DNA from 3 places in the Paenibacillus donghaensis genome. Region 2 is predicted to be linked to each of the others. Evidence: riboswitches for the same ligand, from Rfam matches in the RefSeq annotation. Region 2 holds a riboswitch; each other region holds the start of a gene.
What was found. Region 2 has a riboswitch for cyclic di-AMP ahead of B9T62_RS13105 (NfeD family membrane protein). Riboswitches for the same ligand answer to the same signal wherever they lie in the genome.

Region 1: linked by a shared signal. The riboswitch ahead of B9T62_RS13715 (APC family permease) and the one ahead of B9T62_RS13105 (NfeD family membrane protein) in region 2 are both predicted to bind cyclic di-AMP.
Region 3: linked by a shared signal. The riboswitch ahead of B9T62_RS32150 (resuscitation-promoting factor) and the one ahead of B9T62_RS13105 (NfeD family membrane protein) in region 2 are both predicted to bind cyclic di-AMP.

The regions. Positions count from the first base shown of each region.
Region 1 is NZ_CP021780.1:3,179,173-3,189,141, reverse strand. It holds gene B9T62_RS13725 (DsbA family protein) at 166-897, shown strand; gene B9T62_RS13720 (disulfide oxidoreductase) at 894-1,361, shown strand; cyclic di-AMP (ydaO/yuaA leader) riboswitch at 1,565-1,722, shown strand; gene B9T62_RS13715 (APC family permease) at 1,848-3,665, shown strand; gene B9T62_RS13710 (iron-hydroxamate ABC transporter substrate-binding protein) at 3,996-5,021, shown strand; gene B9T62_RS13705 (FecCD family ABC transporter permease) at 5,201-6,262, shown strand; gene B9T62_RS13700 (FecCD family ABC transporter permease) at 6,259-7,293, shown strand; gene B9T62_RS13695 (ABC transporter ATP-binding protein) at 7,371-8,177, shown strand; gene B9T62_RS13690 ((2Fe-2S)-binding protein) at 8,266-8,499, shown strand; gene murB (UDP-N-acetylmuramate dehydrogenase) at 8,645-9,556, shown strand.
Region 2 is NZ_CP021780.1:3,044,949-3,054,917, reverse strand. It holds gene B9T62_RS13125 (carbohydrate ABC transporter permease) at 1-721, opposite strand, end outside; gene B9T62_RS13120 (ABC transporter permease) at 736-1,686, opposite strand; gene B9T62_RS13115 (hypothetical protein) at 1,960-2,148, opposite strand; gene B9T62_RS13110 (flotillin family protein) at 2,343-3,764, opposite strand; gene B9T62_RS13105 (NfeD family membrane protein) at 3,787-4,323, opposite strand; cyclic di-AMP (ydaO/yuaA leader) riboswitch at 4,491-4,676, opposite strand; gene B9T62_RS13100 (spore germination protein) at 4,952-6,376, shown strand; gene B9T62_RS13095 (GerAB/ArcD/ProY family transporter) at 6,413-7,507, shown strand; gene B9T62_RS13090 (Ger(x)C family spore germination protein) at 7,504-8,643, shown strand; partial or broken gene B9T62_RS13085 (ABC transporter permease) at 8,687-8,851, opposite strand; gene B9T62_RS13080 (sugar phosphate isomerase/epimerase family protein) at 9,063-9,869, opposite strand; gene B9T62_RS13075 (EthD domain-containing protein) at 9,906-9,969, opposite strand, start outside.
Region 3 is NZ_CP021780.1:7,087,850-7,097,818, reverse strand. It holds gene ispE (4-(cytidine 5'-diphospho)-2-C-methyl-D-erythritol kinase) at 73-927, opposite strand; gene B9T62_RS32175 (alpha/beta-type small acid-soluble spore protein) at 1,117-1,293, opposite strand; gene veg (biofilm formation stimulator Veg) at 1,430-1,705, opposite strand; gene yabG (sporulation peptidase YabG) at 1,943-2,866, opposite strand; gene rsmA (16S rRNA (adenine(1518)-N(6)/adenine(1519)-N(6))-dimethyltransferase RsmA) at 3,021-3,905, opposite strand; gene rnmV (ribonuclease M5) at 3,902-4,453, opposite strand; gene B9T62_RS32150 (resuscitation-promoting factor) at 4,631-5,821, opposite strand; cyclic di-AMP (ydaO/yuaA leader) riboswitch at 6,110-6,337, opposite strand; gene B9T62_RS32145 (TatD family hydrolase) at 6,535-7,305, opposite strand; gene B9T62_RS32140 (HD domain-containing protein) at 7,357-8,640, opposite strand; gene B9T62_RS32135 (AbrB/MazE/SpoVT family DNA-binding domain-containing protein) at 8,936-9,190, shown strand; gene rsmI (16S rRNA (cytidine(1402)-2'-O)-methyltransferase) at 9,398-9,969, opposite strand, start outside.

The DNA.
Region 1 (9,969 bases), 130 kb from region 2:
TCTATGGACACCGCGCTTTTTGCTGTGAATAAGGGGCGGTGCCTTGTCACAGCATGGTTTGCCAGTTTGATTCTTTAATTATATAATTCTAAAATGTACAGAATTCTTATAATTCTTATATATGATTAAATTTCTCCGTCCGCTAAGGACAGAAAGGAACCATCCTTGAGCAAAACAAAAAAACCACAAGTCCAGGCTCCTCAAAAGAGCAAACAGGAGATCCGCCGAGCCCAGCAGGAGCAGGCTAAGCAAAAAACGAGGCTGCTCATTATCGGTTCAGTGGCCGTTGTAGTCATACTCTTTGTAGCCCTCTTCATGCTTACCTCTAGGGACAAGGTAACCAGCTTCAATTATGATGAGATGCCGCGGCTCGGCAGTGCGGATGCGCCGGTCAAGATTGTCGAGTTCGGCGATTACAAATGTCCGGCCTGTTCCCAATTTGCCGGTCTGATTAAACCTCAGCTTGTCCAGGATTATATTGATCAAGGCAAGGCATCCTTCCATTTCGTGAACATGGCCTTCATTGCTACCGATTCGACAACAGCCTCCTTGGCAGCCTTGTCTGTCTATCATCAGGACAACGAAGCCTTCTGGAAGTATTATGACGCCCTCTATGCCAATCAGGGAGCAGAGGATGTGGAGTGGGCTACTGCGGATTATCTGGTTGAGCTTGCCAAGCAGCTGGATCTGGGAATTGATCTGGAGCTGCTGCGCAAAGACATTGATGAGCATACCTACGTGGATGAACTGGACAGAGATATTGAGCTGGCCAAAGACAAAAAAGTTTCCTCTACCCCAACATTATTTATCAACGGAGTGAAGAGCGATAAGGCGTTTGATGCAGCCGCGCTGTCAGCCCAGATTGATGCCGCCCTGGAGAAGGCGGGAACGAAGTGAAGAGCTTCAGTTCCTTCTGCCGCCGCAATGCGCTCTATCTGGCCTGGTTCGTCTCGCTGGTTGCTGTAGCCGGCAGCCTGTACCTCAGTGAGGTGCTGAAATACGAGCCCTGCAAGCTGTGCTGGTTCCAGCGGATCTTTATGTATCCGCAATTGTTTCTGCTGGGCATCGCTACATACCGGGGGGACAAGCGGATTATCCCTTACGTGCTGCCGCTGAGTATTATTGGCGGCAGTATCTCACTGTATCATTATGCAGAGCAGAAAATCCCTGCCCTCAGTGAGGTGCTTCCCTGCACCATCGGTGTTCCCTGCAACCAGGATTATCTGAATCTGTGGGGATTTGTAACCATTCCGCTGCTGGCCCTGATCGCCTTCACTCTGATCACGATTTTGCTGTTGATGGGACGCAAGAGCGATCACGTGGAAACGGATGATAATTCTGAACAATTGATGAATGATTAAGCGAATATTTTTAGTTAAAATTGCAGTCGTTTCCCTAGAAAAACACGGGCCGAAGGGCTAATGAAAGATAATGAAAGAGAATGAAAGAGAGTAACCTACAGGATGATCTATTTGCTCCTTTTGGTACTTTTTTCATTCTTTTTTCATTTATTTCTCCGCTTTACGGAAGGCGGGTTGTAGACTAATATTAGACCTTGTGAGAAGTTGAATATGCGCTGAATTTTCCGCAAGGGAAAACGGGGGAACCACACTTGGCCACAAGGGCCAAAGGGGTGAATCGCAAAGGTCTAGAGGACCGGACCGTAGGGCTACCACAGCCCGAATCCGCCAGCTAACCTCGTAAGCAAAGGTGGGATAATGACCATGCCGTAAGCATGCGGATCATTTCCGTAGGCTTATTTTTGTGCCTGAATTTATGAAATCCACCAATGAAAAGTGCGCGCGGTAACACCGTTTCAACTCACCAAGAGAGGAACTGTTTCTACAATGGTAAGCAAGGTAAAGCGACTATTGATCGGGCGTCCGATGAAGTCGAACGAACTCGATCATGAAAAGTTATCCAAGGTTAAAGCTCTGGCTGTTCTGTCCTCAGACGCACTCTCGTCAGTGGCGTATGGTACGGAACAAATTCTGATTGTGCTGGTAGCGGCAGGCTTCACAGCTATCTGGTACTCGTTGCCCATTGCTATAGCCGTATTGGGCCTGCTGGCTATCCTGATCTTCTCCTACCGGCAGACGATCTTCGCCTATCCGCAGGGCGGGGGCGCCTACATTGTCGCCAAAAACAATCTGGGGATTCCCACAGGCCTGCTGGCCGGAGGCTCGCTATTGGTGGACTATATTCTGACGGTTGCGGTAAGTGCTTCGGCGGGGACGGATGCGATCACCTCGGCTTTTCCAAGCCTGCATAACCATACGGTGCTGATCGCAGTGACGGTTATCCTGCTGCTGACGATCATGAACCTGCGCGGTGTTACCGAATCGGCCTCTTTCATTGCTATTCCTGTATATTTGTTTGTTGTGTCCATCTTTGTATTGATTATCTCCGGTGTGTTTAAATATTTGACCGGTGGTGCCCATGCCGACGTGCCCGAGATTGGGGCTGCGGTGTCCAACGTCAGTCTGTTCCTGCTCTTGAAGGCGTTCAGCTCCGGCTGTTCGGCGCTTACGGGTGTGGAGGCGATGTCCAATGCGATCCCCAACTTCAAAGCACCTGCGGAGAAAAATGCCGCCAAAACGCTGATGATTATGGGAGCCATTCTGGGGCTGATGTTCACCGGGATCACCTTGCTGGCTTACTGGTACGGTATCATGCCGAATGAGAAGTCTACCGTGATCTCACAGATTACCGAATCCACCTTCGGGCGTGGTGCTTTGTATTTCTTCATTCAAGCGATTACTGCGGTAATCCTGTTCCTGGCGGCCAATACAGCCTACTCGGCGTTTCCGCTGCTGGCCTTTATGTTTGCGAAGGATAAATATATGCCGCATGCCTTCATGGTGCGCGGGGACCGGCTGGGCTTCTCTAACGGGATTATTTTCCTCGGTGTGTTGTCTGCGCTGCTGGTGGCCGCTTTTCACGGAAATACTGAAGGGCTGATTCCCTTGTACGCGGTTGGAGTGTTCATTCCCTTCACATTGTCACAGCTGGGGATGATGGTCCATTGGTACAAAAAGAAGCCGAAAGGCTGGCAGCAAAAATTCGTCGTGAACACAATCGGCATGCTGACGACCTTGACGATTACACTTATCTTTATTATCACCAAGTTCTCCAGTGTCTGGGTGGCCTTCATCTTCCTGCCCGCTGTCATGTTCGTGTTCTACCGCATCCACAGCCACTATATGAATACGGCAGATGAGCTGCGGATCTGTCCAGCTACCGATAAGCCGATGATTAAGGGCAGTACGGTAGTAGTTCCTGTTGCGGGTGTGACCCGTGCGGTGCTTCATTCCATCAGTTACGCCAAATCGCTGACGGAGAATGTAGTTGCAGTCTATGTAGGCTTTGATGAGGAAGAGATCTGCAAAATGGAGCAGAAGTGGGAGGAGTGGAACCCCGGCGTCCGGCTGATTGTGCTTCGTTCACGGTACCGCAGTATTCTGCGCCCGCTGGTGAAGTTCATCGACACCGTGGAATGGAAGACAGCGACCACCGACCACATTACGATTCTGATCCCGCAGTTTATCACCAAACACTGGTGGCAGGCAGTGCTGCATAATCAGACCAGCTTGTTTATCCGCTCCTATCTGATGAACCAGAAGGACATTGTGGTCGCAACCGTGCCTTATCATTTACACAAGTAGAAACGGCTACGCCGTCCTTTTGAAGGACGGGGCGTTTCAGCGAGAAATAGAAGGACAATTTATAGCGTGAAACATATAAATTCTTATATTTCAAATAAATCGTTCCTGATTGGCGTTAAGGCGGTCTCCTGAAGTAGGGAGCACCGCCTTTTTCTCTTCTTATGAAGGGAAATATGCAGCCATAGATGAAAGATGAAATTTTGTTTTATGCAAATTTATTAATTTTTATGTTGACATAGATAATGAGAATCAATATCATTTAAGAAAGTGAAGCGGAGGACAACCAACCTTTGACTGACCATGGATGTAAATAAATAGGAGGGGTACTTAATGTTTTTGATTAATAAAAAGGGATCGGCCAGCACTAAGGTAGCGATTACAGCGCTGTTGACAGCCATGCTGTTCTTATCCGCTTGCGGGAATAACAACGCCGGGAATGCAGCTAATGCGGGGGCTACAACGGCTCCAACGGCCGCAGCAGCGACAGAAGCTCCAGCAGCTACGGAAGCTCCAGCCGCTGAGCCTCGGACAGTAACTGATGCGATGGGGCATGAAGTGACCATCCCGGCTAACCCGCAGCGGGTGTTGGGCTCTTATCTGGAGGATTATCTGGTAACGCTTGACGTGACCCCGGTCGCACAATGGTCCATTACTAAGGGTGTTCAGGATTATTTATCCACAGAGCTTAAGGATATTCCTGCTATCAGCTACGATCTTCCGCTGGAGGCAGTTACCAGCTTCACTCCGGATTTCATTCTGATCCAATCGGAAGCCCAGGTGCAGAACGGCCTCTATGATCAATTAAGCAAGATTGCCCCTACCTATGTGCTTGGAGATGAGCTGAACAATGACTGGCGTAAGCAACTGCTTAAGATTGGCGAGCTGCTGAACAAGACAGCCGAGGCTGAGCAAGCGCTCAAGACATACGACGAGAAGGCTGCCGATGCCAAGGAGAAGCTACAAGCCTCCATTGGCGATGACTCTGTAGCCGTATTATGGCTGGCATCGAAGAGCTTCTTCATTGTAGATGCCACACGCAGCAGCGGGGCTGTCCTCTACAACGACCTTGGCGTGACTATGCCTAATCTGGTGACAGATATTCCGGAAGAGACCAGAACGAACTGGAACGCGATATCGCTGGAGAAGCTGTCTGAACTGACAGCGGACCATATCATTCTGGTGAACAGCGACAAGACCGAAGGTGCCGAGATCACGAACAGTGACATCTGGAAGGCGATCCCTGCCGTCAAGGCCGGCCATGTGCATGAGTTCAGCTCGAAGACCAGCTGGCTCTACAGTGGAGCCAATGCAGGCTCTAAGATCATTGATGATACGCTGGCCAGCTTGGTGAAATAAGAACACTGTAATGTGTGCAGGTCCAGTATCCCTGGTGGATATGAAGACCTGCACCTTTTTTTAGCGGATTATTCCCTGAACCGGATTGTACATCAAGAGATTATTTGCGATAATGAGAATGATACTTGTTATCATCTGAAGAATCTAAGGATTGGTTGCTTATGAATAAGGAGACGAACATGGTCCCAGCACCGGATTACACAGACACCACAACACAACCTGCAATGGACAAACCCTTGCAGGCACGCCCGGCAGCGGCCCTCACTATTCTCATTCTGGGGCTTGCTGCCATAGCATTTGGCCTGGCGGCTTCCGTCTCGGTGGGAGCTGCCGATATTAAGCTGGCTACCGTATGGGAAGCGGTATTCCACTTCAATCCCGAGGCGATGCAGCACCAGGTGATCCGGACTTTAAGAATTCCGCGCGCGCTGGCCGGAGCATTGGTTGGTGCCTGCTTTGCTGTAGCGGGGGCGATCATGCAAGGCATGACCCGCAACCCGCTCGCAGACTCCGGCCTGCTCGGACTAAACGCCGGGGCAGGGGTAGCCTTGGCCTTGGTGTTTGCCTTTGCTCCCGGACTGCCGTTTACGTATCTTATGCTGTATTGCTTCCTGGGGGCCGCAGTCGCGTCGTTAATTGTATTCGGCATCGGGTCCATGTCCTATAATGGGCTGACGCCGCTGCGGCTCACGCTCGCCGGAGCGGCTGTAAGTTCCTTGCTGCTGGCGCTCAGCCAGGGCGTAGCGATCTTGTTTCATCTCTCACAGGACATCGCCTTCTGGCTGGCCGGAGGTATTGGCGGCGCCAATTGGACACAGCTGAAGATCATGGGTCCTGTTGTGGGAGCAGCCTTGCTGGCCGCTCTGATGTTGTCCCGTTCCATTACCCTGCTCAGTCTGGGCAGAGATGTGGCCGCAGGCTTGGGGCAGCGCACAAGGCTGGTACAGCTTGGCGGTATGATTGTGGTCACTGTTCTTGCCGGAACTGCTGTAGCAGCGGTAGGGCCGGTTGCTTTTGTCGGACTGATTATTCCGCATATCACTCGTTATCTGGTAGGGGTGGATTACCGCTGGATCATTCCTTGCTCCGCCGTACTGGGCAGTCTGCTGATCATTCTCGCCGATATTGGCGCAAGAATGATTAATGCCCCTTATGAGACACCGCTCGGCGCTTTGATCGCGATCATTGGCGTTCCTTTCTTCATTTATCTTGCTAGCAAGAGAAGGGGAGGAATATCATGAACGTTGTCACCATGGCTGCGGTGGAGAAGCGCCGCCGCAAACGGGGAGCAGCGATTCTGTCGCTGCTGGGCCTGCTGATAGTCATCATGTTCATTGTCAGTATGAACACGGGCTATATGCGGCTGTCCCCGCTGGAGGTGCTGCGCACCTTAACCGGTGCAGGCACAGCTCAGCAGCAGCTGATCCTGTTTGATTTCCGGCTGCCCCGGATCGTCATATCGCTGCTTGTTGGTGCCGGGTTTGCCGTTTCCGGCTGTATCCTGCAGAGCCTGTCGCGTAATGCGCTGGCAGAGTCCTCTACCCTGGGCATCAATGCCGGTGCCGGGTTCGCCGTACTGATCTTTATCTCTTTCTTCCCGGCCACTACGTCGGCTCCAGTGTTCGTTCTGCCGCTGCTGGCGCTGGCCGGGGCTGCTCTGACGGCAGCCCTGATCTATGTTCTGGCCTTCCGCAGGGCGGACGGCCTGTCGCCCACCCGGCTGATCCTGATCGGGATTGCGGTTACGGCGGGAATCTATGCCTGGCAGCTGGTGCTGTCCCTGAGGCTGGACCCGCGAAATTATCAATTTGTGGCGACCTGGATCGCCGGCAAGATCTGGGGCGGAGACTGGAAGTTTGTGCTGGCTCTGCTGCCCTGGCTCTTGGTCCTGCTGCCGTTCGCCATGTTCAAGTCCAGGGTGCTGAATGTGCTGAACCTGGGCGATTCTACTGCCGCGGGGCTGGGCATGCGGCTGGAGAAGGAACGGATCCTCCTGCTGGCGGCGGCAGTTGCCCTCGCCGGGTCCTGTGTAGCCGTCAGCGGCGGCATTGGTTTCGTCGGCTTGATCTCGCCGCATCTGGCCCGCAGGCTGGTAGGCCCGCGCCATCAGGTGCTGCTGCCGGCCACCGCATTGACCGGCGCCTTGCTGATGATCACGGCCGACACCATCGGCCGCTGGATTCTGCAGCCTGCCGAGATTCCCACAGGCATCGTCGTTGCCGTAATTGGCGCCCCTTACTTTTTATATCTGCTGGCCCGGTCGAAAGCTTAGCCTGCAGTGAATACATCTGATCATTTGCGAATTCACGTTCAATCAAGCAATCTATACTAACTATAGGAGTGAGATATATGTCAGAGCGGTTAAATACGAAAGAGTTGAGCATAGGGTATGCGGAGGCTACCATTGTTGAAGGTCTGAACCTGACGCTGCCAACAGGCAAAATCACGGCTCTTGTTGGGGCCAACGGCTCCGGCAAATCAACCATTCTGAAGACGATGGCCCGCATTATGAAACCAAAGAGCGGCAGTGTGATGCTTGACGGCAAATCCATCCATAACCTGTCCACCAAGGAGGTAGCCCGTCAACTGGCTATTCTGCCGCAGAATCCTACTGCTCCTGACGGTTTAACCGTGTCGGAGCTGGTCAGCTATGGAAGGTACCCGCATCAGAAGGGCTTCGGAACCATGAGTCCTGAGGACCGCAGCATCATCGCATCAGCGATTACGGTTACGGGGATGGAAGAATTCCACGACCGGCCGATTGACCGGCTCTCCGGCGGACAGCGGCAGCGGGCCTGGATCGCGATGGCGCTGGCCCAGCAGACAGACATTCTGTTTCTGGATGAACCTACCACCTTCCTGGATATGGCCCATCAGCTGGAGGTTCTGCAGCTGCTGCAGAAGCTGAACATGGAAGAGGGGCGAACTATCGTTATGGTAGTACATGATTTGAATCACGCTTCACGTTATGCGCAGCATATGGTGGCGATCAAATCGGGAACAGTGATCAGTGAGGGCAGCCCTGTGGAGGTAATGACTCCGGCCGTACTCCGCAAAGTATTTGGCATTGAGTGTGATATTGTGCCAGATCCGCGTACTGGCGTTCCTCTCTGTCTGCCCTATGAGCTTGCTGCTTATAAGGCAGCAGGAATGTAGGATCGCCGGATGACTGAGGCGCAGATTAAGGAACTACAGGATAAGTTTGATATTCTGTCTGCTCCGCCAGAGGGTGCACTCTATTCCTATGAGGCCGCTGAGGGCCTTTGGTCTGGCGAAGAACCCCTTCAACGTTGTCATCCGCCGGATTGAGGCGATTGATGATCCTGCGAAGAAGGTAATGATGCGCAATCGATGCTGCTTGTATTATCGGATCGAAGGCGGCCAATATTGCTACAACTGTCCAAGACTCAAGGAAGCAGAACGGGCTGAACGCCGGACGGAATATCGCAAGCAGGCCGCAGCTTCAGACAGCCATTAAAATAGGCATAACGCAAGGTTCCCGTCATTGACAAGGGAGCCTGTTCGTTGTTAAAGTTGTGGGTGCCTACTGTTTCTGTGCTACAGCAAGATGTAACCATGGAATCAAGGACTGCCATTATTACATGGTTAAAGGAGTATGAAAGATGACAATTGCCAGAATACAAGCGGACCTGCAGCAGCTGATGACCGCAGGAACTGTGAGAAGTTATGAACTAATGAAAGATCATGTATTTACCAAAATGGGCGGAAAAGCCGATATTCTGGCCGCTCCGGCAACATACGAAGAGCTTCAAAGTGTTGTTACATATGCGGCAGAGCATGCCATCAAGCTGACGGTACTCGGCAACGGCTCCAATCTGATTATCCGCGACGGGGGCATCCGGGGCATTGTGCTGCAAACGGCAGGACTGAATGAAATGGGAGCCCGCGGGGAGCTGCTCTATGCCCAGTGCGGAGCCAAGATCATCGATGTCTCGCGGTACGCGCTGGAGCAGAAGTTGGCCGGCCTGGAGTTCGCCTGCGGCATTCCCGGCACAGTCGGCGGAGCGCTCTACATGAACGCCGGAGCCTACGGCGGCGAAGTGAAGGATGTGCTGCAAAGCGCGCTTGCCGTTGACAAGTCGGGAAGACTGGTCACTCTGCAGGGTGATGAGCTAGAGTGGGGCTACCGCAAGAGCGTATTTGCGAGCGGCGATTATATTGTGCTTGAGGCCCGGTTCGCCTTGGCTGCCGGAGAAGCGGAGCAGATCAAAAAAGCGATGGATGAGCTGACCTGCCTGCGCGAATCCAAGCAGCCGCTGGAATACCCGTCCTGCGGAAGTGTCTTCAAGCGTCCGCCGGGGCGGTTCGCCGGGCAACTGATTCAAGAGAGTGGTCTGCAAGGCACACGGATCGGTGGAGCGGAGGTCTCCCGCAAGCATGCCGGCTTCATTGTCAATGCCGACAATGCAACCGCCGGAGATTATATCGGTCTGATCCAGCATGTCAGAGAGACAGTCAAAGCCAAGTTTGATGTGGAGCTGGAAACGGAAGTGGAGATTATCGGCGAGGATTAGCTGTTAGTACCAGCGAGGATAACCAAGCCCGATAACCGTTACTACTTAGGAGCCTGCGAGGATAAAGAAGGTTACTCGATCGAGAAGGTTATGGGATCGCGCTACCTTAACCCAAACACTCCCTCCACCCGAACTTCTGGTAACCAACGTCCTAACGGACCGTATAGCTCCTGTTATGAACGAAACCTGTCAAGTCACCCGCCTGCATGGTGAACCAGGGCGGATTTAAATAAAGGCTCTTGTTTGGTTGGTTTTACGAGTCCAACAAGAGCCTGTCAAGTGTTCTTCTTTACAGGCGGCTCTATCTTTACCATACTTTCCAGTCGTCCGGCAAGCTTGCTTGCTGGACACGCCTACGGCGTGTATCCGGGGTGCAGGGGGAGAATCTCCCTGCACTTCCCCTAGGGGGACGG
Region 2 (9,969 bases):
GGCTATCCAGCTGCTGATTGGCCGAAATGATCTGGTACAGCTTCAACTGCATAGGATACAGTTCCTTTTTCGTAATGTAGAACAGTGCATCCTGGAATCCGTTCCATCTGTCCACCGAATAGAAGAGGCTTAATGTGGCAATCGAAGGCAACGAGAGGGGAAGCACAATCTTGATGAGAACACCTAGATCCGAACATCCGTCAATAGCAGCCGATTCCTCCAGACTCTCCGGAAGAGAAGTGAAGAAGGTCTTCAGGATAATCAAGTTAAACACGCTCATGGCGCCCGGCAGAACCAAACTCCACACCGTATTCATCATCCCCAGGTTTTTAACCAGAATATAGGAGGGAATCAAACCGCCGCTGAAATACATGGTGAAGACCAAGGCTGACAAAATAAAGTTTCTTCCCCACAGCCGCTTCTTCGTTAACGGATACGCTGCGCAAATGGTCAGGAACATACATACGATGGTGTAGAAAATCGTAAGCACAATACTGTATCCAAGCGTATAAAGCATATCCACATCGCTCAAGATGGTTTTGTACGTTTCTGTTGTGAAGCCTACCGGCCACAGTCCTACTTTTTGGGAAACAATCGCTTCGTTAGAGCTGAAGGAAAGCGCTATCATGTACAGGAACGGAACAATACATGTGAAGGACAAGGCCACAATAAATGCAATTATCGCAATATCCGCTACACTCATTTTTTTCTTTTTGCGCATAGTGTTCGCCATCCTCACCATATCCCATCCTCACCTAATTTCTTCGCGATATAGTTAGCGGAAACCAGCAGGGTCAGGCCAACCACGGATTGGAACAATCCTACCGCTGTTGCCTGGGAGAAATCTCCCGAACTAATACCAACTCTGTACACGAAGGTACTGATAACATCGGAGTATTCGCTAACCAGTGAATTCCCCATCACGAAGGGACGATCGAACCCGATGGAAACCATCCTGCCAATTTGGAGAATCAGCAAAATATTGATGGTTGGCTTAATGCTGGGCAGTGTAATATGCCACATTTTACGAAGCCTGGTACAGCCGTCCATATCGGAGGCCTCATACAATTCCTTATTGATTCCGGTAATGGCTGCCAGATAAATGATGGTCCCCCATCCGACATTCTGCCATACGCCAACGGAGATATAAGTGATCAACCAAGGTGTTTTCTGCGACAGAAACTCGATTTTCTCTAAACCAAGGCTAGCCATGAAATTATTGACCATACCGCTATTGGAGAACATCAGGTATACGATACCCCCAATAATAACCCAGGACATAAAGTGAGGCAGATAAAGCACGGTCTGGGTCAATTTCTTGAATTTTGCCTGTCTCACTTCATTGAGCAGAATCGCCAGCAGAATAGGCGCCGGGAATCCCGCGATCAAATCCAGAACATTCAGGACCAGCGTATTCTTCAGTGCACGATAGAAGCTGTCCTGCTGGAAAATAAACCGGAACACATCCAGTCCAACCCACTCGCTACCCCTTATTCCTTCAAAAATGTTGTAATCCTGGAATGCCATAATCAATCCATAGATGGGAGCATATTTAAAAATGGCAATATACGACAGAGGCAGCAGCAAAAGGGCGTACAGGATGGCATCTCTTTTTATCCTGAGCCAAAAAGTGTTTCTTCTTTTTATTCCGATATGGTTTCGTTTACTGTCTAAAACCGCTTTCATTTCTCTCATCCCTCCGGCTGTATTAAGGAGCTCTCATGTCCTGTCCTTCATTATACCTACCGGAGCAAATAAGAAAATGTACTCCCTTAAATGAATTTTGTAATAAATTAAAATGTGGGAGGGCTACAGCAATTTTTTTCTGAATTCCTTTGGGGAGCATTGGTTGTATTTATAGAAGATTCGAGTTCACCATTATAAAACAAGCCCCCTCTCAGGGGTACAAAATAAGCCGATCCAGTAAAGGATCGGCTTATTTTTATAGCTTTCTTAAGTTCAATCACGTTTATTCTCAACAGATTTCATACGGTTTTGATCGTCAGGCAGACGGTCATTACTGAATTCCTGGCCTGCTTCTAACTCACCATGGCCGCAAACACTTCGGGAAAAATTTGTGAACTGCCTTTTTTGCTCATCCAGCTCGTGTTTACGCTTAAGAAGCTCCTGCGGATCCTGATTTGTCATAATGTTAACCTCCTAGGAAATCAAAATAAGTCTCCAAAAATGGAATCATGCTGTTTATTCGCACTACAGAAGTTTTCCATAATAGAGCGGTGCTTATGCAAGAAATTCAAAATCCAGCTTCTCTTTAGTTCTTATAAGGGATCAGCTATTTGATATTCAGATCCCTTCTATACTAAGTTTACGAAGCTATAGAATTATTGCTCTTTATCCCGGCCGAGCAGTCCGCTGAGAGCCTCTGTCACGTTCATACCGGTAAGCGTCTGTGCCAATTCAGGAACTTGGGCCATGATTTTGGCGATATCGCCGGTAATTTTGTTCACGCCGGATGAAGCTCCATCCTGGGATATCACTGTAATCTTATCGACCTTGGCCAGCGGGGAAGCGATTTTGTCAGCCAGCTCTGGCAGAACCTTCAAGAATTCCACTATAAGTGCGGCTTGCGTGAACTGTTTGTACGCTTCAGCTTTCTTCTCCAGTGCCCCCGCTTCCGCCGCACCGGCCAGTTGAACAATTTCCGCGTTGGCTTTCCCCTTCGCCAGTTCTGCTTCCGCTATTGCTAGCCCCCGATTGGTAATTGTGGCCGCCTCTGCTTCCGCCTCAAGAATTTGCCGCTGCTTGGCTGCTTCCGCTCTCATGATCGTAGCCTGGTTCTCCGCCTCAGCAGGCTTGATCACCGTTGCCTCCAACTCCTTCTGTCTCAGCTCAACTTCGATTTCCCGGACGGTCCGGTTGGCCTCCGCTTCCATCTGCGTGATCTTGACCTGTTCGGTAACCAGCGACTGCTTGATTTTGTTCTGCTGCAATTCGTACGCAAGATCCGCTTGTGCTTTTTTCACTTCAGTCTCCAGCTTGAAGTCCGCCTGCTTAATGTTCAAATCCTTCTCGAACAGAGATTCCTTGGCCCGAGCAGCGGTTCCCGCTTCAATGGTGGCCTGATGCGCATTGGCTTTGGCAATGGAGGATTCTTTCTCTGCCTCGGCTTGTTTGATCTGAATGTCGCGTTCCGCTTCCGCCTTGGCGATGCTGGCATCGCGTCGGATGCGCTCAATTTCCGGAACCCCCATATTGTCGATATACCTTTTGTCATCAGTAATTTTCTTAATGGTGAAGCTGACCACCTCAAGCCCCATCTTGTCGAGGTCTTCCGAGCAGGTCTCCCGCATCTTGCTGTTGATTTCGTCAGGTGTCTTTAGAATGGATTCCACTGTTAATTGTCCGATCAAGCCGCGCAAATGGCCTTCCACCGAATGCAGGATAATCGTCTCGCGGTCTTCTTCCGGCCTGTCGATAAACTGCTCACTGGCAGTCAGAATAGCGGTAGGATCGCTTTTAATCTTAATCTGAGCTACCGCCTCTAGGTTGAGCTTGATGCCCTGCCGGGAGAACATCGCCTGCGCAGGGATGACATCGAAGCTCATCAGCATCATGGAGATGGTCTTATTGTTCTGGAAGCCGGGGATGACGAACGTCCCGCCGCCCTGAACCACTCTTTTTCCGCCGAGGCCGTACACAATCATCGCCTGATTGGGCGGAACCTTTTTATAAGCGTTCACAATACTGAACAAAGCCAGCAGGATAACAACAACAATTGCCGAGATTAAATAAAGAATAACCATTCGGTTCGACACTCCCCGTTATTTATAATTGGTCGATTTTCCTCTCGAAGAGGGTTACTGCCGCCATTCCTTTATCCACCTTTAGAATAATCACCCTGTCGCCCCTCACGAGCTGCTGGCCGGTTTCTGCCCGCACTCCAATGGAACGCATCGTTCCATGCAGCACATATTTCATTTCTCCAACAGCTCCATCCATTGCAGAAATGCTGATGTACCCGAGTTGTCCCGCCTGCTCATAATCCATTTTATTCATGCTACTATCATACCGAGTCATCACCCGGGCCAGCACCACATACATCAGACAACCCAGAAGCAAGGCAACCACGGTGCAGATCAGCACCACTGCAAGCATATTCATACCGCTGAACCGGGTAAGCACATAACCAGTGCCACCCCAGACCGCGACAAACACCATTAGAGGGAGTATGGGCACAAAGCCCGGACCACCAGCATCGCCACCTCCCACATGCAGATGACCCGCCAGGCCATGCCCATGAAATCCGCCGCTGAGGAGAAGCATTAATCCAACCCAGAAACACACGATAAATACAGTAACGATAACAATCCCCCCTTTAAAGCATTTTAGATAGTGCCTAATGTCTCTGATTTTCGTTGTTATGAGATTTCTAGTCCTTCATACAGACCAACTTTTCTTTCTGCATGCGCAGCAAAAAGACCACAGAAGCGTCAGGGCTCTCCGTGGTCGGTTAATCGATCATGGCGCTCATCCTCTCTCTTCGAGGCTTACGGGGTTAGCTGACGGATTCGGGCAGCGAGATTGCCCTACCTTGCCAGATCGGCTTCTCAGCACGCAGCAAGGATTCACCCCAAGTGAGCGGCAGCATCAGAGCGAAAGCCGCAATCACCATTGGTTCCCCCGTTCCCACTATCGGAATTCAGCCATTTGAGAACAGTTATATTACATTCGGTTATTGATTGAATCTTACGCCTGTGGCCATTTAATGTAAAACGTTGCGGATGGCAAAAGAAGCCCAAAATGCCCCCTCTTCACGAATGAAGGCGCATTCTTTGGTTTTGTTCTTAAGCGGTCGATGATTTGCTCATTTTCGCTCCGCTTCAGAACTCTTATCTCATTTCTATCACACATTAAAGTTCCCGTCAGGAATATTCTGCAAATCATTCGGGAACGTTAACAGCAAAACTAATCGAAAGGTGAGCGCCTTATAATGACTAACCAAACTCAGACCTCATTTCCTTCTGTAGATCAAAATTCCGATTACATCGAAGCCGCACTGTTCTATACAAGTGACCTCAAAAAAAGATGCTTATCCTTTCACGGAAAGGAAGGAATGGTCATTTATCTGGAGTCTCTCACTGATACAGATTTGATTGAACGAAATGTGATTGTTCCTTTTAGCCGTAATCAGGACAAAGACCTTCCTGAGCTGTTCACAACACTTAGTTTCAGTTTGGAAACAGAACTAAACCAAGGTATTCAGGGGCTTCTTGAAGGAAGCTGTCTTTATTTTTTAGAAGGAACGTCTGAATTTTATGTCCTCTTCACTCCTGCCAAATACGAACGAAGCATTAGCGAACCTGAGAATGAAGGGGTTATTCGGGGACCTCATAACGGTTTTATTGAACAGATGAAGGTTAACTTATACCTGATTCGGAAACAAATAGCATCCCCAAACCTTATTGTCCGCTACTTCACACTTGGAAAATTCGCCCCCAAACAGGTAGGCATGGTATATATGGAGAATATCGCCAAACCTGAATTGATAAAGATTGTAGAATCAAGAATAAAGAAGATTTCGCTCGATTGGGTAATCACCACTGGCTTTATTCAGGAATTGACGGAGGATAACTCCTTCTCCATATTTCCACAACTAATCAATACGGAGCGTCCGGACCATACCTCATCCTATTTACTGGACGGATATGTCGCCCTACTGCTGGATGGGGACCCTACAGCTTTGATTTTGCCGGCGAGCTTCTTCAGCTTTTATCAGACACCGGATGACTATAACAATCGATGGATGATCGCTTCTTTTGTCCGGTTTATCCGTCTGATCGGCTTTGTAACAGCATTTCAGTTGCCAGCGCTCTACATTGCCACTGTTTCTTTCCACTCCAATGTCCTTCCCTTGCAATTGTTCTTTTCGATTCAAGGTTTATTGACCCGGGTCCCTTTTCCTCCGCTGATTGAAGCGATGCTGCTTGAACTTATATTCGAACTGTTGCGGGAAGCAGGACTTCGTCTGCCCAACCGTGTAGGTCAGACTATTGGGATTGTTGGGGGGTTGGTTATCGGGGATGCAATTGTTAAGGCAGGACTGGTTTCTTATTCGATGATCATTGTTGTAGCGTTGACTGCCATTGCATCTTTTCTTATCCCTTCCAACGAAATGAGCTCTGCTATCCGGTTTATGCGGTTTCCATTGATGATTGCTGCCTCATTATTCGGATATATTGGGATATCATTTGGGTTAACACTCATTTTCATACATTTGTGCAAGCTAGAATCTTTTGGGCAACCCTACCTTAGACCATTAAGTCCGTTAAATTTTCAAGGCCTGAAGGATACCTTCGTACGCTTTCCAATTTGGTCCATCCGAAAGAGTACAAGCAACCCAAAAACGAATAAATGATCATTAATCTACACAGTACTTACAGGAGTTGATACGGTGGCTCAAAAAGAAAAAAAGATCACAAGGGGACAACTCTTCCTTTTTATTATTCAAGCCCAAATCGGTGTTGGTATTCTGTCTCTTCCTAACAAACTTAACGAAACTGCCAAAGGTGGAGGTGGACTTTCTGTTTTAGTTGCAGGGGTTATTACCCAACTTGTCATCATTCTCCTGTGGGTCCTGCTGAAGAAATTCCCCGGTCTTAACCTATTCGGTATTTGCATAAAACTTGGAGGCCCGATTATTGGCAGTCTATTGATTATTCTGTACATCGGTTACTTTATTCTGCTTGGCTCCAATATTATGCTTAGTGCCGTTGAGGTGCTCCGGAGATGGATGCTGCAAACTACGCCAAGATGGGCTGTACTAGCTCTTTTTTCTATCATGACTCTCTATCTCGCAAGAGAAAAGCTGACAGTATTGGCAAGATTTTATACGCTAGCTTCCATGCTTTTTATTCCACTGTTTTTATTTATCATCTATGGATTAACTCAAGCCCATCTAGAAAATATGTTACCGCTATTGGAAAAAGGTTTCTGGAATATCGTAAAAGGAGCAAAGGAAACAACCATATCTATGTATGGTTTCGAATTAATGCTGATCATCTACCCGCTGTCTGAAGGTACAGATAAACAAAAATTGATAACGGTCAGTCTCTCTAACTTGTTTGTGACTCTGTTCTATTTCTTCGTGGTCTCTACCTGTCTGATGTTCTTTAACTCCGAGCAAATCAAAATGATTCCCGAACCGGTCATTTACTTAATGAAATCTCTAAGCTTTTTCATTATAGACCGTGCAGATATCTTGTTTTTGCCGATCTGGACCATAACCCTTGTATGTTCTATCGTAAGCTATTGCTATGCAGCGTCCATGGGGTTCAGTGTTTTATTGAGACGGAAAAGCCATCGAAATTTTACTCCGTTTGTGAAAATCATTACATTTATAATCGCGCTTGCGCCAGTCACTTCTGTTGGCATTCATCTACTGGATACAGCCTCTACATATGCTGCCTATCTCTTTATTGGTGGACTCCCGCTGGTAATGTTAATCATTTCTCTATTTATAAAGAGAAAAGGAAGTGGCCTTGCATGAGATGGCGCGTGAAATTAGGAACGTTTGCACTGTCGGTGTTGATTATTCTTTTCCCCCTCAGCCTCACCGGATGCTGGGACCGGGAATATTTGAAAGACTTGCATCTGGCCTACAGTGTGGGGTTTGATCTAAGTGAAAATGGAATGATAAAAGAAACTGTGGAATTAATCATTCCACCTGATATTGAGCAAAAAGCTACTACGAGCGAAATTCATACGAGTTATGGACATAACCTACGTAGTGCCAGCAATGAGATGCGTAATCGAGTGAGGGGAAACATAAGATTTCTTAAAAATGGTTTTCAATTATTTGGAAAGTCAGTGGCCGAGCATGGCCTTTACTCTAATTTGGATGTGAACTTCAGGGATCCAACCAACCCGACATCCAACGTTAGGGTAATTATTGCGGAAGGAAATGCCTCCGACATTCTTGAACAAAAAATGGTTGGGGAATTAAAGATTGGCGAATTCATTACACAAAAGATTGTAAGTCTTGAGGAAATGAGTGTATTTCCAAAAGAAACGTTAGATACCGTGTTCCGATTCCTGAAGGATCCTGGGCAGGACTTTGCTCTTCCCTATATAGCTATAGAAAGCAACGAGATTATCACGAAAGGATTGGCCCTTTTTAATGATCAGTATTATAGCGGGATGCTGAACCCAGATCAGTCAATATTACTAGTCCTACTGAAGGGGCAAAAGGGAAAAAATGCGCGATTCACAAAGAAAATTGTTCTGGGCTATCCGGACAATATACAGGAGTACATTACCATTAATGTAGGTTTAAAAAAAGTGAAACGCAAATTCAAGGTATCGGTTTCTGCTGACGAAAGTGTTGAAGTCAATTTGGAGTTAAAACTTCAAGCCATCGTAGAAGAGTTTCCCGGAGAGCGTTCGTTAAAAGAGAAAGATCTTCAAAAAATTAATCAAGCACTTTCGGAAATTCTCACAAAGGAAGCCGAATCGGTTGTGGAAGAAGTCCAAAAGGCTAACTGTGATATTTTTGGTGTTGGGAGAAAGCTTATTGCTTATCATCACAATGTCTGGAAGGAGAAAAATTGGTCTAAGGATTATCGTAAAGTACAATTCCATCCTAAAGTGGAGGTTAAAATTGTAGATACCGGCATTCTTGAGTAGAGATTCCCAACATTCTAAGGTGAATATCCGCTAAGCTCATGAGCTAATATTTGTCGGTTCCCGGCAGCTGCAGACGTAGGCCGTTAGTGAAGAACAGCCGGTAAATGAGTACGCTAAGCAGTATACTTGTAATGGCAGCGGATGACGTGAAAGAGAAGCCGATGAGTATCTGATAACGCACGGCTATGACCGGATTGGCTCCTCCCAGAGTAATATGCTTGTCCTATAAATATAAAAGACTGATCTTCAATATATGAAGATCGTCTTTTTAACTTTGCATTTCTTTTTGAATTTTCATTGCATAAATCATTGGCTAGCGACTTTCAATGGGACCATGTTCTTGTCCCTCGACATGTTAGCACCCTTAGAAATTCATCAGTAAACCCAGAGGTTTTTCCAAAGTTATTTAGCAGCAGTAATCATTTTTCATTATCTTGTAGTATCAGTATAGAGCGTTCTAATTTTGATATTATATCCCCGCTCCAGCCCCATAACATGACATTATACATTCCTCTAAATCCAACTTTTTTTACTTCACTAAGAAGGAGCAATAGGTCTAGTTCACCTTCATACAAAGGTTCAAATGTGGCAACTCCCCAGGTTCCATATGGAGATTTACGTGTCCCAGTAAGACTTACTTGCTTTAAATAAGGTGCTATGTCTTGTAAGGTTTGCGATAAATTCATACCGGAAACTGCAAACCAATGGATGACATTAAATACGAGCCCCAAGTTGGGGTGAATGATTTTATGGCAGAGTCTCGCTGCATCTTCATGACGTTCTATCCAATGACCAATATGTGCATATAATAAAATAGTAATATTCCGTCTTTCAGCAATTTCCAAAGCTTTGTTTAGCCAATTTATCGCAATCGCATCACCCTTCGGATTAGATGGTGCCACACCAGGGGCTACTCGTTGAATAGGAATTTTAACTATACAACCGTTATCAATGGACTCTAGCAAATGAAGTATTCGTTCATTTTGCGGGTGATCGAATCCCAAAGCCAAATCCGCCACCGTAACTACAGCTGAAAAATCCAGTTCGTATTTATCGTTCATACGGCTATAATTCTCGATCGCAATAAAATCCTCATCTGACCATAAAGCTACTTCAAATCCATCAAACCCGACCGCTCTTAGCATTTTATATTGAATATCAGTTTCATATTTATTACCGATAGGATTTATAAAGTCTGGAACCATTATAGATACTTTTTTACTCATAGGGTCCCCCTGGTTTTGTTAGTTGAATAGCATTAATTAGGAGGGCCCTACTTTTGATTCGTATTCTTCAAGTATGAACATTTGAGTCTTAGATCGGTCT
Region 3 (9,969 bases), 4.0 Mb from region 2:
GATCTCCTCGCCAAAACCGAATATTATAGAAAAATATATCACTTTTGTACGGGTTTACACAAGTGAAGAAGCTTAAGTCAACGAACGTACCGCATAGACTTCGTTGCAGAATCCTCTCAAGCCGTTGTATATTCTCGCCACCTTGGACTGCTTGGAGACGAGGCCGAACACTGTGGGCCCGCTGCCGGACATCAGTACACCGTCAGCGCCCAGCTTCACCATTGCTTCCTTCAACTGCTGCACTTCCGGATGCAGCCTCAGGGTAACGTCCTCCAGCACGTTGCCCAGATTCTCGCATACGCCGGCAAAGCTGCCGGCTTCAATCACCTCGCGCATCCGCTGCGCTGAAGGATGGACGCTAATCTGATTGCTTCTTACCCGTCCGTACACCTCTGCTGTCGAGACATTGATCGGCGGCTTCGCCAGCACCACCCAGCACTGCGGCGGGTTGGCCAGCGGGGTCAGCAGTTCTCCCCGCCCTGTTGCCAGCGCTGTGCCTCCAGTGACGCAGAAGGGCACGTCCGAGCCCAGCTCAGCGCCCAGCACCTGCAGCTCCTCCGCAGGGAGCCCCAGCCCCCAGAGCCGGTTAAGGCCGCGCAGCGTGGCCGCGGCATCGCTGCTGCCGCCAGCCAGACCGGCAGCGACCGGAATTCTTTTGTCCAGATGGATATGTACGCCACTCTTCACGTTATAACGGTCCTTAATAAGCCTGGCAGCCTGAAAGGCCAGGTTCTTCTCATCCAGGGGAATGTAGCCCGCCTGGCTTGAGATTATGATCGAATCCCTGGGCAGCCCGGACAGCTCCAGGCGGTCCGCCAGATCAACCATGGTCATTATCATTTCCACTTCATGAAACCCATCAGCCCGTTTATGGAGCACATCCAGCATCAAATTAATTTTGGCCGGTGCTTTCTCATATATTTTCAAGGCGTTCACCCACCCTCAGCTTTTCCCGTAAAAACAACTTAACATATTATATGAGAAACTTGTACCTAAGTCCATTCGCAAAGTGGGCAAAATAGATAAAAGGACTCCTTTGGATAATAAACAACGTAAACAAGCGCCATCCACATAGGATAGCGCCATTTGTATTTATAACTTGTGCGGGCCTCAGACTTACGATCTGCGGGCTGCCGCTTCGGCCAGCTGAATGGCCCTCTTCACCATATTTCCGGCATCCTGTGCCCGGATTCCACCCCAGCCGTCACGCTCTACCGTTTCGTAGAAACCAAGCTCCTTCGCCAGTTCCGTCTTCAGTTCATCAGACATTACACTGCGTCTTCTGCGGCTCATTTCGGATTCCTCCTTTATCATTGTGAATAATCAGTGATTGCCTGCTTAGTATGTCATCCAGCACAAGGATTCATGCGGCTAATTACAACAAAAGACAGCCTCCCGTCAGGGAGGCTGTCTGAGAACCGGCAAAGCATTAAGCTTTAATATACATAAGACGCATCTGTCCGTCATCTTCGCAAACTGTAATCTCTACAGATTCAGTAAGGATGTCGGCATAGCTATAGGAGACACGCTTAAAGGTCTGTTGCTCCTGATCCAATTTGACAATAAAAACAGAAGGGTACGTTTCTTCCAGGACACCGGTGCGTTCAACGGTCTTGCGACGTCCACCGTTAGCGCGCAACGTGATCTTATGACCGACATGAGCTTCGAGACTGCGTTTAATTTCCAACAGCGCGTTATTAGCCATTACCTGACGACCACCTCTTTCCTTGTCCATTATACAACTTTCAGTAACAAATGTCAAAGCAAATAAATAATTATAGATGATGCTAAAAAAGTTGTCAACGGAATTTTTTTTGACGGATTGAGAGTGGAGAAATGGCCTTGTTAGCTGTAATAGAATTAATAGCAAAAAAGAAGGGATGAGCAGACGCTCCCCCTCCTATATGGCCTTGACGGCACAATGCTGCCACTTGCCTCGGCTTCAAATCGCCGAGGGCGTAACCTTCAGCGCAGATAGATTCTGCAGGCGTGGCATGCCGATCCTGAAGCTGCCGCGTGTCTCCACGCCGCCGATTCCCTGACTGCCGCTGATCGTATGATTTAACACGTCGTTCAGGTTGACCGTCTCACGGATGGAAGTAAACGAAGCCTTGGCTGCAACGTATACCGGGTCCAGTGCATGAATCAGAATCCGCCCGGGCGAGCTTGCAAAGTTAGCGCCCGCTCCCAGCAGCGCTTCAAAGTGAGACTGGCAGGCACCGGCCACAATAGTGAGCGCATCGAAATTGCGTTCATATTCACGGGCGATCCGGATGGCAGCTATGAAGTTCTGTGAATTCTTATAGCTGTTCAAGCTGTATAAATCATAAGTATGCGGCCCTTTGAGCACACCATCATGACCGGTAATGACCACGATGGATGGACGCACACGCGGCAGCAGCCGGTATAGGGTATCCGCCATCGATGATTCATGGACATGATGTCCTTCCGCCGGAATTCGCAGCTGCTCATACAGACTAAGGCTCTTGTTCAGATAGGACGGGTCACCGTCCAGATGCAACACTTTGCCTGGCACCTCGAAATAAGAGGCCTCCTTGGAGGCCTGCGGCGCTGCCCATGACCCGGAATCTCCCGCCGCTGCCGAGAGTGTGCTGCCGCTGCGCTGGCTCTGCTCCTGACGGTCCCGCTGCAGCTGCGTTAAAGATTCCTTTGCTTTGATCTGTGCCTGCTGCCCCCGCTCCGTTACCCGGGTAGGAGGCACCTGAACCAAGTCGTCCAGCGGTGAATCCGCCAGCAGTCGGAACTCTGTCCCCTTGATAACGGCTCCATTCTGCACGATCTGCTCTACACGAAACGTCAAATCGCCGCCATAGGATTTACGGACGACCAAGTCTCCTAAATTCATTACAAACCACCACCTCTACCCCCATCGTATGGGCAAAAGCCTCTATTGGTTCATAGCCGGAGCGATTTAGAGCGTCTCTTCAAACCTAAGGCTTCAGGATGATTATCACAGATCTTTGTCCTCCGAATCATCGGGTTTGAAGACACCTCCTAGATCAGACGATTCCCGCAGCAAGCAGCACATCGCTTAAGGTGGCGTATTCCTGAAGACTGAGTGTCTCCCCTCGTCTTACCGGTTCTATCCCTGCTTCAGCCAGTAGAAGCTCCAGACGCTCGCGCCCTTCATTCGGGAAGTACCGTGCCTTCAGATTGTTCGCTATCGTCTTGCGGCGCTGCGTGAAGCAGGCCTGCACCACTTCGAAGAAATGCTTCTCATCGGCAACCTGTACCGGCGGCACATCTCTGACCTTCAGACGGATAACCGCAGACTCCACATTCGGCTCAGGAATAAATACCGTACGCGGCACAATGCAGACCAACTCAGGTTCGCTGTAATACTGCACGGCAATACTGAGGCTGCCATACTCCTTGCCTCCAGGTGACGCTGCCATACGCTCTGCAACTTCCTTCTGGATCATGACCACAATGTTCTCCAGCGGCAGCTTCTCCTCCAGCAGCTTCATCAGAATCGGTGTGGTGACGTAATAAGGCAGATTGGCAACCACACTGACCTTGTCCACAGTGGCGAAGTCCTCGGCGAACAGCTCCTGCAGGTTGACCTGCAGCACATCGTCGTTGCGGACCTTCACATGAGGATACGGCGCGAGAACATCACGCAGAATGGGAATCAGCCGCCGGTCGATCTCGACAGCCGTTACATGGCCTGCCGCCATCGCCAGCCGTTCGGTAAGTGCTCCGATCCCGGGGCCAATCTCCAATGCGCCAGAGACTTCAGTCAGTCCGGCCGCATCAACAATTTTATCCAGAATGTTCTGGTCAATCAGGAAATTCTGGCCCAGGCTCTTCTTGAACTTGAAGCCGTAGCGCTGAATGATTTCCTTCGTGCGTTTGGGGGTTGATATTTCTCCATTGCCACTCATGAGGTAATGCCTCCCTGATCAATTTGTGCGAGAGCCCCGGCAAATTCCTCCCGCGTAATTCCAAACATCGCCAGCCGTTTGTACAGCTGCTTGCCGTTGCAATATCCAATGCCCAGCAGATTGCCGAGCGCCATTCTTCTCTCAGCCGCACGGGCGTGTACAAGCATCCCTGCTGCCATAAGATCCTCAATCCCAATCAGGGCGGGTGCCCCTTCAAAAGAGGTGTGCACATGCTCCAGGGCATGGCGGATCGCCTCAGGCGAGGCGTTCTCAACCCCGATATCGCCCTTGCGGGTAGCCTCCTTCTCCGGGATAAAAGCATGCTTGCAGCCTGGAACCTTCGACGAGACAATCTTGCGGATACGTTCTCCCGCATGATCGGGATCGGTCAGGATAATAACTCCTCGGCGCTCCATAGCCAGTGCGACCTTTGCGATCACAGTCCGGTCCACTGCCGATCCGCCGGTCTCAATGGTGTCTGCCTCTACCGCCCGCTTAATGGCGATGGTGTCGCTTTTGCCTTCAACGACGATCAATTCCTTGATCAATGGGTTAACTCCTCTCAAAAACGCAAAAAGAAGAGGATTCGCTCCTCTTCTTTTTGGCTAAAGAATGTATAAGTGGTGAGCGGTTGCTCCGTGATCTCTATAAGAGATTTGGCGTCCATAGTTGCTTTCACCACTATAGCCTATCAACCGAAAATTTGCAAAAGGATGCTGCCAGCCTTAGTTAAGTTCAGGCTTCACCGGACCAATAACGTAAACGGTACGCGATTTGCGACCAAAGTTGCGGGCTTGGCTGAGTGAATCATAATAAATATCCACTTTATGGCCTTTAATGGCACCGCCTGTATCTTCTGCACGGCGGAATCCCAATCCTTCGATATACACCCACCAGCCGATAGGTATTATTCTAGGATCAACGGCAATAGTCCGCCCTTCCGTTACACGTGTGCCGGAAGCCGTGCGTGTTCCAATGCCTGGCTCTTCTGAAGAGTATGCCGTCATCGAGACATTCTTAATCACTTTTTTGTATTCAAAATCTACGCCGGCTTTACTGGTCACATTATTGCTTTTCTCAGAAACCTTGGCAGTCTTGGTTTTAGCTGTGGAAGTTTTGGTTTTGGTTTGGGTTTGGGTTGCAGTAGCTGTTGTAGCAGCCAGGACAGGCACAGGAATTTTTTTGGTTCCGATCGCGATAACCTTGTCTTTGGTTACGGTCTGAACTTCTTTACCAATCATGCGCATAGAGGCCAGTTCTCCATCTTGGTAGATCTTCTCAATATGCTGAATCATGACACCTGGTTTACCTGCTTGTGCGACTCTTACTGTACCCTTTGGGAGGGAGGGGTCTGCGGTCTTGATGACCCGAAAAGGCAGGTTTGTTGTCCGCTGAACGGTTTGCTTGTTGATGCGGAGAATTGTAATCTCCATGTTGGCGGAAACTGAAGTCTCTAACGAAGGGAATATCTTGTCATCGCCATCAACGGCTATGCCAAACTTGCTGATAGCCTTACCGATGGTATCCTCGGTGGTATGCAGCACCTTTGTCGTTCCGTCTGCAACAACACTAAGCTGCTGCGCACGGTTAATCATGACGCGATCGCCATCTTGTATTTCATCACTCAGACCCAAAGATATTTCATCATGCGGCTGCAGCGAAATTTGTTCCTTGGCCAGCACATCGCTAAGCAGCGATTCACGCGTCTCCAGCGTTTGTACATGACCGTCAATAATTACAGAAATCTGTTTCGTAGTGCTCTGACCGTGTACATAAAGCAGAATAATCAGCGCGATCAGAATTGAGAATGCGCCGGCAAGTGAAAGTACGCGAAGATTCACCTGCTCCCACCGTAAAGCGATAGACTTGCTGGATGATTGCGAATCATGGGATACCTCTGGTTGGAATACACCCATTCTCTCCATCCTCCTTACATAGCCCCGTCGTCCAATGTATATTCAAGTTGACTGAATCGTGTTTGACGAAACTAAGTTGAGATTGTCACAGGATACGCAGCCTTAATTGCCTCCGCGTCTCCTGCTCATGGATCGCCTGCCCGGCACAGTTGCCCCCACAGCTGTTATATAACAGTATGCAGGGTTCATTCACAGTATTCAAAACAAAAAAAGCCTAAAAAGAGTTCTTGTGAGGACTCTTTCGTGGCTTCTCCGTGTATCGAAATACGGAATGTTTATGCACGAGGTTTCCTCTCTTACTTGCGCTTACGGGGTTAGCTGTCGGGTTCGGACGAAAGAGAGACGCCCTATCTTGGGTCACCCGCTCACGGCGGTTGCCCTTAAATTCACCCCAAAGACCACGTGAAGAAATCAAATAGTGCCTGCGGCAGTACGTGCTGTACTCGATGTACGGACATGCGGCAGCGCATTATTGGTTCCCCCGTTCTCCTGACGGAGACTCAGCGAGACGATTCATGATCAGTGGCTGTCACAGTAACAACAGTTCACTGCACTGAAAAGATGATATCCTGTTTTGATACATATTGTAAAGCACGATTCAAGCACGTTTAAGCAGATTTAAGGTTAAAATATTGTAATATTCAGGTGTTTTATTGTTAAAAAACATTAATATATCGTCTATACTCCATTTTTCAGCTATTTTTCTCCTGATTTCAGACAATTCCAAATCGTTCCAGTGCGTTCGCATAGGTAATTTGGGCCAATTCCTCCCATTTCATCCCTTTAATTTCCGCCGCAGCCTCTGCGACCAATTTCACATAAGCACTCTCATTTCGTTTGCCTCGGAAGGGATGCGGAGTCAGATATGGGGAGTCGGTTTCGATCAATAGGCGGTCCAGTGGAGTCTTCGCAAGCACCTCTTTAGGCACTCTTGCGTTCTTAAACGTAATCGGCCCTCCGAAGGAGAGATGGAACCCCAGATCCAAGCACATTTTCGCAGTCTCCCAACTGCCGGAGAAGGAGTGCATGACGCCGCCAACCTCATTTGCTTTTTCCTCACGGAGAATTCTTACGACATCCTCATGCGCATCTCTGTCATGAATACAGATCGGCATTCCCAGCTCGCGGGCCAGACCAATTTGTTTACGAAATACTTCGTGTTGCACTTCTTTCGGGGAAGTGTCCCAGTAATAGTCCAGACCGATCTCTCCAATCGCTACCACCTTCTCATGCTTGCAGAGCGAGGCAATCCATTCAAGGTCACCATCCTTCATCGTAACCGCATCCTGCGGGTGCCAGCCAACGGCTGCATAAATATGTTCATACGTTTCCGCAAGCTTCATCGTGGAAGGTATGGTTTCACGGTTAAATCCAATGTTGATCATTTTGCTGACTCCGGCTTCTGTCGCCCGGGCAATCACTTCCTCCCGGTCCTCGTCGAATTGTGGAGCATCCAGATGGGTATGGGTATCAAAAAGAAACATATTTTTCCTCTCCTCACTTGATTTTCATGATGAATTCTATATATTTTTGGATTATTTTGCGAAGATTTCGGCAATGGAATCGGGCAATCTGGTAAGGGCTTTCTTTACCTTATCCTGCGGGAAATACAAATGATATCTTCCCCGGTGAATCCCGCTGATTGACCGTACGATATCCGAAACCTCCGAAATTTCCCTCAGTCGTTCATGCCGGTCAAGCAGCAGAATCTGCTTGCTGTCGAAACCCTCTCCCGGACGGAAGACATCATAAGGTAAATCTGTCGGATAATCAATTTCCAGGTCATATTCTGCATTTAATCCAGCCAGCTTAAAGCTGCTGCGGATGGCTTCAATCATGTCAGGGTCAAGATTCTCCATCTCTACATATTTATACAGTTTACGATGAATAAACCTGCTGCACAAATCGCTCAGCAGCTCGTCTCCCTCCAGTGTCCACTGCATAAAAGCGGTCTGCACCAGTGCTTCATCAAGCATCAGATATTGTTCTACACTCAATTCTGAGCAGAACAGGTCTGCAAGCGGTTCAATCATGAAACGGAAAGCGTAACCTTTCTGCTGCAGCTCCTTAGCCCGGCGGAAGATCTGGCGCAGAATAATTTCCGAGCTGCGGGTCACCGGATGAAAATACACCTGCCAATACATTTGGTACCGTGACATCAGATAGTCCTCGATGGCATGCATACCGGATTCTTTTACCACCACACGCCCATTGTAGGGACGCAGCATTCTCAGAATACGGTCGATATCAATCGTTCCATAATTGACACCTGTATAATGTGCATCGCGCAGCAGATAATCCATTCGGTCCGCATCCAGCGGCCCTGATACCAGATTAACCACTATTTCATGTTCATAGGTTTTGGAGATCACCGAAGCCACCTTGCGCGGGAAATCGGCTTCTACATCACGCAGGATCTCCGTAATCTCCGTGTTCTCCAGAATGATCCGGCAGGTCCAATCTTCATGGTTCATCTCAAAAGCTTCTTCTATAGAATGAGAGAACGGCCCGTGGCCCAAATCATGAAGCAATGCGGCGCATAATGTAAGCAATCTTTCCTCCGGCATCCAATCCTTGTACCCGCTCCGCTCGAACTGGGAAATAATACGACGGGTGATCTCATACACCCCAAGCGAGTGGGAGAATCGGCTATGCTCAGCCCCATGAAAGGTCAGATAGGACGTTCCCAATTGGCGAATCCGTCGCAACCGCTGAAATTCTTTGGTATTGATCAGACGCCAAATAATGGTGTCCTGGACATGGATATAATTATGAACCGGATCTTTAAATACCTTCTCCTCCGTGAGTGGCTGCTTCATTATTTCAACTCCTTTTGAATATTTTGTTACACAGCAAACATATTTTGATATATAATAAAAGACGTTGTCGTATAATGTCGAATATTGCTGAATTCATTCTCTGTAAATCGACATTATCCCAGGACAGTCTAATGATTCTTATATTGGCCTTTTATTGCAAGAAATCAAAATTTCTCTTTAATCTGTTACGAAAAAGGTTGACTGTTTTGGGAATCGTTGGTATTATAAAAAACATAAAACAGTGAACAATGTCGAATAATGACGTTTTTGATCATTGAGAGGAGTAACGATAGCTATGATGAAATCAACAGGTATTGTGAGAAAAGTAGACGAGCTGGGACGGGTTGTTATTCCGATTGAATTGCGCCGCACTTTGGGTATCGGTGAAAAAGATGCGCTCGAAATTTACGTGGACGGTGAGCGGATCATGCTGAAAAAGTACGAGCCTGCTTGCATATTCTGCGGCAATGCCGAGAACGTGACCTACTTCAAAGGTAAAATTGTTTGTCATGAATGTATTTCTACTATCCCTACCCCTGTGACAAACTAAAATAAATAGTATATAATAGGAACTAATCAAATTGTTAATTCTAACCTTATTATATCTCCTTGGCCCCCCGCTCCCGCGGGGGGTATTTTTTTTAAATATAAGAATTTATATGTTTCACGCTACCCATTCTCCTTCTATTTCTCGCAGAAACGGATACCGCCTCTTTCAGAGGGCGGCGAAGAGCCGTTTCTACTTGGGTAACCAATATTATGAATTACTTTTATCAAGCAGCGCGTTATAGACATCCCGCTTCGCCAGCCCGCGGTCGGCGGCTGTTTTCTTCATCGCCTCTTTACGGGACAGCGCTGCGTTCTCATAATGGGCCACATGCTCCTCCAGGCTCAGTTTCTGCCACCAGGCTGACTCTGCCTTCGCCGCTTCTTCCTTGCTCTCTCCCTCTACCACAATCACATATTCGCCAAGTGGCGGATGCTCCTCCAGCCAGGCAATGCATTCCTCAATGGTTCCGCGCAGAAATTCCTCATACCGCTTGGTCAGCTCACGGGCCAACACCACCCGCCGGTTGCCAAAAGCCTCCTGCAGATGCTGCAGCGTCTTGCCAACGCGATGGGGAGACTCATAGAACAGCAAGCTTCCCTGAGATGCCCGCAGCGTAGCTAGAACAGCACGGATATCTTTGCGCTCGCGGGGAAGAAATCCGGCAAAGGTGAAGCTGGCCGTAGGCAATCCGGAAGCGATTAGAGCTGACAGGGCTGCGTTAGCTCCCGGTATCGGAATCACAGCAATACCGTGCTCAATAGCCAGAGCGACAAGATCGG